2 regions of the Mesorhizobium sp. P160219 genome follow, and region 1 is predicted to be linked to the other one. Evidence: predicted binding sites of a transcription regulator. Region 1 holds the regulator's gene; the other holds the start of a gene.
What was found. The regulator HrcA, encoded in region 1, represses chaperone genes, less so after heat shock. The targets are predictions, from matches to a motif close to GTTAGCACTCNCNNNNNGNGAGTGCTAAC.
Positions count from the first base shown of each region.

Region 2: the regulator HrcA is predicted to act here: its motif matches at 1,418-1,446, upstream of groES (co-chaperone GroES).

Region 1 covers NZ_JBYNWG010000001.1:831,531-835,740, reverse strand. Annotated here, with positions in the region: gene AC3EMP_RS04165 (PQQ-dependent sugar dehydrogenase) at 1-928, opposite strand, end outside; gene AC3EMP_RS04160 (hypothetical protein) at 1,038-1,238, opposite strand; gene hrcA (heat-inducible transcriptional repressor HrcA) at 1,275-2,360, opposite strand; gene rph (ribonuclease PH) at 2,516-3,232, shown strand; gene AC3EMP_RS04145 (VOC family protein) at 3,423-3,833, shown strand; gene rdgB (RdgB/HAM1 family non-canonical purine NTP pyrophosphatase) at 3,833-4,210, shown strand, end outside.
Region 2 covers NZ_JBYNWG010000001.1:3,395,481-3,399,690, reverse strand. Annotated here, with positions in the region: gene AC3EMP_RS16525 (hypothetical protein) at 1-443, opposite strand, end outside; gene AC3EMP_RS16520 (class I SAM-dependent methyltransferase) at 526-1,323, shown strand; gene groES (co-chaperone GroES) at 1,508-1,804, shown strand; gene groL (chaperonin GroEL) at 1,868-3,523, shown strand; gene AC3EMP_RS16505 (TetR/AcrR family transcriptional regulator) at 3,595-4,203, opposite strand.

The sequences.
Region 1 (4,210 bases):
AGAAGGCGCCATCCTTGACTGAGGTGGCATATTCGAACGGCACATCGTCGCCGAGACCGTCGCGCTCGTTGACGACACACCACAGCGCGCCGGTGGCCGGCTGCACGGTCATGCCCGAACAATTGCGCAGGCCGGTAGCGAGGATGCGGCCATTCTTGCCGTCGGGGCCGAAGGCCAGCACGTCGGCACGGCCATCCTCGGAACCCCAGGTGGCGCCGAGTGGCTGTGATTTTGCCCAGGCGCCAAGGCCGCCCTTCGGTGCCTTCTGCATGCCCTCCGCGACGTTCGATCCGGAGCCGACCGAGAGATACAGCGTCTTTCCGTCCGGCGAGAAGGCGATATCGCGGGTCCAGTGGCCGCCGGTAGGGATGTCGGAGACAATCGTCTCCGGTTCGCCGGAGGCTTTAAGGTCGCCGTCGCGATAGGCGTAGCGGACCACGCTGTCGTTGTTGGCGACGTAGACCCATTGCGGCTTGTCGCCAGGCGGGTAGAAGGCGATGCCATAGGGCTGGTTGAGATTGTCGGCAAAAATGCCCTCTTCGGCCGGCTTCGCGCTACCCTTGGCCAGCCGATAGACGCGGATCTGGTTGGCGTCACTGTCGGCGACGAACAGGTCGCCGTTCGGCGCCACGCGCACGACCCGCGGATTGGAAATGCCGGAAGCAACCAGTTCGGCCGAAAACCCAGGCGGCAGGACGGGCTTCGCGCCCTCGGGCCGATCGCCAAGGCCGGCGCTGTTGGAGGCGGATTCGGTGATGTTGGGCTTTTGCAGATCATCCGGCTTGATCAGCCGGCGCACACCTGGCTTGTCGGCCGTCCAGTCGCCGAAAGCGTCTTTGCCGGTCAGCAGCGGTTGATCGGCCTCCTGGGCGAAGGCGCTGGTGGCCAGAAGCAGGGCAAGGCCTGCCAAGCCGGCAATCCGGATCATGCTGTTCTCCTCGAACTCGCGCCGGTCGGCGCGTCATGCACAAGGGAGATATTGTGCGGCCGCCGCAAAAGAGAAGCGTGCGCGCGCGCAGATTCGACGAGAGAACCGCTCAACTTTCCTCTTCGACGTCGAGATCGTCGTCGAGACGCTTTTCCAATGCGACGAGATCTTCCGGCAGCGGCAAGCCCATGGCGCGCATTTCGCGCAGTTTTTCGCGCAGCTGCTCCTGGATTTCGTGCTCGTCCTCCGGCTGGTTGACCATTTCTTCGAGCAGCATGCTGATCTGGGCCTTGAACGATTCAAGCGCCATTCTGCGCCCTCCTTTACGGTGATCCCGGCTTTCGAATTATCTTAACATCCGGGTAATCAATTGCGCAGTGTAGTCGACCATAGGCACGATGCGGGCATAATTCAGCCTGGTCGGGCCGATGACGCCGAGCGCGCCGACGACGCGGGCGTCCTTGTCGCGGTAAGGCGCCACGACCAGCGACGAGCCGGAGAGCGAGAACAGCTTGTTTTCCGAGCCGATGAAGATCCGCACGCCGGGGCCGTCCTCGGCGAGGTCGAGCAGCTGGATCAGCCCGTCCTGCGTCTCCAGATCCTCGAACAGGTGGCGCAGCAATTCGATATCGGCCTGGGCGGTGACGTTTTCGAGCAAATTGGCGCGGCCGCGCACGATAAGGCGCGCCGGCAGGCCGCTATCGGCGCCGGCCCACACCGCCAGGCCTTTCTCGACCAGATCCTGCGACAGCGTGTCCAGCGCTGCCCTGGTCTCGTCCTTGATGCGGGCGATCTCGATGCGCGCCTCGGCGAGCGTGCGGCCCCTGATATGGGCGTTGAGGAAGTTGGAGGCCTCGTGCAGCTGCGAGACGGTGATGCCGGCCGGCAGGTCGACGACGCGGTTCTCGACATCGCCATTCTGCGACACCATCACCGCCAGCGCCTTGGTCGGCTCGAGCTGGATGAACTCGATGTGCTTCAGCGCCACCTCGTTCTTGGTGGCGAGCACCAGGCCGGCGCCGCGCGACATGCCCGACAGCATCTGGCTGGCCTCGGTCAGCATGTGTTCCAGCGTCGCGCCCGAGCCGGAGGCGCGCACCTGCGCCTCGATGACCCGGCGTTCCTCGTCGGAGAGATCGCCAAGCTCCATGAAGGCATCGACGAAGAAGCGCAGGCCGGTCTGGGTCGGCAGGCGCCCGGCCGAGATGTGCGGGGCATAGATCAGGCCGAGATGCTCGAGGTCGCTCATCACGTTGCGGATGGTGGCCGGCGACAGCGACGACGGCAGGATGCGCGACAGGCTGCGCGATCCCACAGGCTCACCGTCCTTCAGATAGGATTCGACGATGCGCCGGAAAATGTCGCGCGAACGCATGTCGAGCGATTGCAGCGCGGGCGCCAGCAGACTGGGTTCGGTGACTGCCTTGGTCATTCGAGCCAAAAACCTCCGGCTCAAGGATATAGACTTCCATCGCCCCCGCGCAACCCGGCGTCTGTGCCAGATCGCCCGGCCTTTTCCTTTGCGCCATGGGCTGCATGCGTCTACAAGCCGCCGACGCAACCGTAAAAGAACAGAAAGAGGCCTCGATGCGCCCTTCCAAACGCCAAGCCGACGAAATGCGCGCCATCTCGTTCGAGCGCGGCGTCTCCAAACACGCCGAAGGCTCGTGCCTGGTGAAATTCGGCGACACGCATGTGTTGTGCACGGCAAGCCTGGAGGAAAAGGTGCCAGGCTGGATGCGCAATTCCGGCAAGGGCTGGGTGACGGCGGAATACGGCATGCTGCCGCGTTCGACCGGCGAGCGCATGCGCCGTGAAGCCTCGGCCGGCAAGCAAGGCGGCCGCACGCTGGAAATCCAGCGGCTGATCGGCCGCTCCTTGCGCGCCGTTGTCGACCTGCAGGCACTGGGCGAACAGCAGATCACCGTCGACTGCGACGTCATCCAGGCCGATGGCGGCACCCGCACGGCCTCGATCACCGGCGGCTGGGTGGCGCTCTACGATTGCCTGCGCTGGATGGAAGCGCGGCAGATGGCCAGTGTTGCCAAGGTACTGAAGGACCATGTCGCGGCAATTTCCTGCGGCATCCATGACGGCCAGCCGGTCATCGACCTCGACTATATCGAGGATTCATCTGCCGGCACCGACGCCAATTTCGTCATGACCGGCAAGGGCGGCATCGTCGAGATCCAGGGCACCGCCGAGGGCGAGCCGTTCTCGGAAGGGCAGTTCGCGGAGCTGATGGGCCTGGCAAAGAAGGGCATTCAGCGGCTGGTGAGCTTGCAGCAGATGGCTGTGGCCTGATTGAATTTAACGTGATGACGTCGGCGATCCTTCACACCCCCCTCTGGCCTGCCGGCCATCTCCCCCGCAAGGGGGGAGATCAGAGGTCGCTACCGTTTTCGCCAACCATCAACGTTGAGACGCCGAAAGCGGAACTGCCAATCTCCCCCCTTGCGGGGGAGATGCCCGGCAGGGCAGAGGGGGGTGCCTGATGCAACCCTCCGCTATTCTTGAGTCAGCGCTTTACGTCACGGATCTCGCCGCTGCCGAAGCCTTCTACTCCAACGTCCTCGGCCTCCCTCTCCTCGGCAAGGTCGACGGCCGCCATCTCTTCTTCCGCTGCGGCCCGGGCGTGCTGCTGGTCTTCAACGCCGAAGCCACCAAAATCCCGCCGGCGCCCGATGCGCGGCTGAAAGTGCCGCCACATGGCACGGTCGGCGAGGGCCATCTCTGCTTTGCCGCAAGTGCGGATGAACTCGCACAGTGGAAGGCGCAACTTGAGGCGAAAAACATCGCCATCGAAAGCGAATTCGAATGGCCGCAGGGCGGGCGTTCGATCTACATACGCGACCCCTCGTGCAATTCGATCGAATTCGCCGAGCCAAGGATCTGGGGCCTTTGATGCATTCTCTCGATGGAAAGAAGATCGTCGTTGCCAGCCACAATGCGGGCAAGCTGCGCGAATTCGCCGATTTGATGGGTCCGTTCGGCTTCGAGGCGAAGTCGGCCAAGGACTACGGCCTGCCGGAACCGGAGGAGACCGGCACCACCTTCGAGGAAAACGCCTACATCAAGGCCTTCGCCGCGGCTAAGGCGACCGGCTTGCCGGCGCTGTCGGACGATTCGGGCCTGTGCGTCGACGCGCTCGACGGCGCCCCCGGCGTCTACACCGCCAATTGGGCCGAAGCTCCCGATGGCAGCCGCGACTTCAGCATGGCCATGCAGCGCACCGAAGTGGCCTTGCAGGAGGTCGGCGCCGCCAAGCCAGCGCAGCGCAAG
Region 2 (4,210 bases), 2.6 Mb from region 1:
TAACGGTCGAAGGTCTGAGCGCCCGGGAAAGGCACTGCCTTGCCGGCGCGAACGGATTTTCGGTTGAGCTGCTCCTCGGGCGTCCCCCAATGATTGAGGTTGCTCTTGACGATGACCTGGCCGCTCCAGTTGGCACCCTCCTCGAGGATCGCACCGCTGATGCGGCGCTTGGAAATGTCGGTTGCACCAAGATTGAGACAAATCGGAAATCCGCGCGCGTAGTCGACATAGTCCGATGGCGTCACTGTCGCGTCGACATGCAGGACGGCAATATCGGCGTTATGACTTGCCGAGGGTCCACGCATGATCTGCACGGAGTGACCGCGCCGTTTCAGCTCCGCCAGGACGTCGAACAGCATGTAGGGGCTGTCCTGGCGCAGCAGGAGGCCCCGCCGGCTCTGGAAGCGGTCAAATTCATGCGTTATGACGGCAATGCGGGCCATGGCCTTTCCTGCATGAGGTAACTCGCAAGGCAACCAACAGCCTGGAAGGAAATATGTCCAGCCTTTCCCCAAACCGTTCCGCATGACTGAGCATTGGGACGCAATTCGCCGTCATTGGCGGCTTCTCGGGTCGCCGCTGTGTCCACCCCCGGAAGCTGTCGCCGCCTATGAGCGCGAACTTAGCCTGCAATCAGTCGATGTGGTGCTGCTCGGGGTCACGCCGGAGCTTGCCGGCCTCGGAAGGACCATGCTCGCGATCGACGAGTCCACTGCCATGATATCGGGCATCTGGCCGGGCGATACCGCCTCACGCAAGGCGGTGATCGGCAACTGGCTGGAGTTGCCGCTGGGCGACGAAAGCGCCGGGGCGGTGATCGGCGACGGCTGTCTGTCGGCGCTGGACTCCTCGGTTGCACGGCAGGCGCTGCTTGCCGAGATCGCGCGTGTGCTGAAGTCCGATGGGCGGGCTGCATTGCGCGCCTATGCAAGCCCTCAGGTGCCGGACGATCTGCAGGAGGTCCGGGCGCTGACGCTGTCCGGTGGTGTCGCGACCTTCCACGAACTCAAATGGCGCATTGCCATGGCTTGTGCCGGCGGCGATCCCGACCGCGCCATTCCGGTGCGGGCGATCCTCGACGCCTTCGATGCGCTGTTTGCCGACCGGGAGGCCCTTGCCGCGACGACCGGATGGGAGATGCCGGTCATCGGCACCATCGATGTCTATGCGAATTCGCAGACTGTCTACAGTTTCGCCCCGGCGGCGACGCTGGTCGAAGAGGCGAGCCGGTTTTTCGGCCGTGTCCGCCTCGCACCGACAGGGGGTTATGGGCTGGCGGAACGATGCCCGCTTCTGGTGCTTGAATCGCCGCGGCGCCGGTAGGGTCTGCCGTCGGATCGCGGCACGGCTCCAATTGGCACAATTGTGCTCACCGTTCGCCTTGACTCTCGAAAGCCACGCGCTTATTTCAGCGCACGTTAGCACTCTCCCCAGGTGAGTGCTAACGCACATCCGGCACCGCCGGATCGAGGAACAGCTCTCACCGTTCTCATTCGAGGAAGAAAAAATGGCAAAGTCGAAGTTCCGCCCGCTTCATGACCGCGTGGTCGTACGCCGGGTCGAATCCGAATCCAAGACCGCCGGCGGGATCATCATCCCGGATACGGCAAAGGAAAAGCCGCAGGAAGGCGAGATCATCGCCGTCGGCTCCGGCGCTCGCGACGAAGCCGGCAAGCTGGTCCCGCTGGACGTCAAGGCCGGCGACCGCATCCTGTTCGGCAAGTGGTCGGGCACCGAAGTCAAGCTCAATGGCGAAGACCTTCTGATCATGAAGGAATCCGACATTATGGGCATCATCGGCTGATCATCGGCCTCACCGTCAACTAAATTCGGGCTTGATCGCAAGCCCCCTGCCAGGAGCTAAAAAATGGCTGCTAAAGACGTAAAATTCTCCCGCGACGCCCGCGAGCGCATGCTGCGCGGCGTCAACATCCTCGCCGACGCAGTGAAGGTCACGCTCGGCCCCAAAGGCCGCAACGTCGTCATCGACAAGTCGTTCGGCGCACCGCGCATCACCAAGGACGGCGTCACCGTCGCCAAGGAAATCGAGCTTGAAGACAAGTTCGAAAACATGGGCGCGCAGATGGTCCGCGAAGTTGCTTCGAAGACCAACGACATCGCCGGCGACGGCACCACGACCGCGACCGTTCTGGCGCAGTCGATCGTCCAGGAAGGCCACAAGGCCGTTGCCGCCGGCATGAACCCGATGGATCTGAAGCGCGGCATCGATCTGGCCGTCACCGAAGTCGTTGCGGCTCTCGGCAAGGCTGCCAAGAAGATCAAGACCTCCGAGGAAGTTGCCCAGGTCGGCACGATCTCGGCCAATGGCGACGAGTCGGTCGGCGCCATGATCGCCGAAGCGATGCAGAAGGTCGGCAATGAAGGCGTCATCACGGTTGAGGAAGCCAAGACCGCCGAGACCGAGCTGGAAGTCGTCGAAGGCATGCAGTTCGACCGCGGCTATCTCTCGCCCTACTTCGTCACCAACGCCGACAAGATGGTTGCCGAGCTCGAGGACGTCTACATCCTCCTGCACGAGAAGAAGCTGTCCAACCTCCAGGCCATGCTGCCGGTTCTCGAAGCCGTCGTGCAGACCTCCAAGCCGCTTCTTATCATCTCGGAAGACGTCGAAGGCGAGGCTCTGGCCACGCTGGTCGTCAACAAGCTGCGTGGCGGCCTGAAGATCGCCGCCGTCAAGGCGCCGGGCTTCGGTGATCGCCGCAAGGCCATGCTGGAAGACATCGCCATCCTGACCGGTGGCCAGGTCATCTCGGAAGACCTCGGCATCAAGCTCGAGAACGTCGGCCTCAACATGCTCGGCCGCGCCAAGAAGGTGTCGATCTCCAAGGAGAACACCACCATCGTCGACGGCGCCGGCAAGAAGGCCGAGATCCAGGGCCGCGTTGCCCAGATCAAGCAGCAGATCGAAGAGACCACGTCGGACTACGACAAGGAGAAGCTGCAGGAACGTCTGGCGAAGCTCGCCGGCGGCGTTGCGGTGATCCGTGTCGGCGGCGCGACGGAAGTCGAAGTCAAGGAAAAGAAGGACCGCGTCGATGACGCCCTCAACGCGACCCGCGCGGCCGTGGAAGAAGGCATCGTTGCAGGCGGCGGCGTCGCACTGCTGCGCGCTTCGGCCAACATCAAGGTCACCGGCGTCAATGCCGACCAGGCTGCCGGCATCAACATCGTTCGTCGTGCACTGCAGGCTCCGGCCCGTCAGATCGCTTCGAACGCAGGTGCTGAAGCTTCGATCGTTGCCGGCAAGATCCTCGACAACAAGGGCGCGACCTACGGCTACAACGCCCAGACCGGCGAGTATGGCGACATGATCGCCATGGGCATCGTCGACCCGGTCAAGGTCGTTCGCACCGCTCTCCAGGACGCGGCTTCGGTCGCCGGCCTGCTCGTCACCACCGAAGCCATGATCGCGGAGGCCCCCAAGAAGGAGTCTGCTGGCGGCGGCATGCCTGGCGGCATGGGCGGCGGCGGCATGGGCGGCATGGGCGGCATGGATTTCTAATCCAAGCTATCTGGCTTATGCATACGGAAAGGGCGCCGAGAGGCGCCCTTTTTGTTTTGGAAAGCGGATGGTTAGGCGGCGCTGTCCGCCTGCCGCGCAACCTTGCCTGCAAGCACCGCCTGCTCGACAAGCGCCGCGACCTCGTCGGCCACCACCAGCACCGGGCCACGATCGCGGGTGGCCCTCGCAATCACCATCAGCCCTTCCAGCGAGGATTCGACCAGCAGTGCCAGGGCATGCGCCCGGCGTTCGGGCACTCCTGCCCTGACAAAGGCCTGTCGCAGCAAGCCGATCCATTGCTCGAAAGCCGATCGGCAGAGTTCCGCCAGTTCCGGCACATCGGTGGGTGAATCCAGCACCACCGGCGCGATGGGGCAACCCAGCGAAAAATCATTGTCCTCCAGCATGCGCCCGACCGACTGGTAGATGTGATGGACGGCCACTGCAGGATCGCTCTCGGCTGCCAGTGCTTCGCCCAGCCTTTTCGTGACGTCGGCAACGCTGTTGCGCGTCACCTCGATGACCAGTTGGTCCTTGCCGCCTGGGAAATGAAAATAGAGCGAGCCGCGCGGCGCCCCGCTGGCGCCCAGAATGTCGTTGAGCGAGGTGCCGTGATAGCCGCGCTGCCTGAGCAACAGGCCTGTGGTCTCGAGTATGCGGGTGCGGGTGTCGTTGGCCATGTCAACC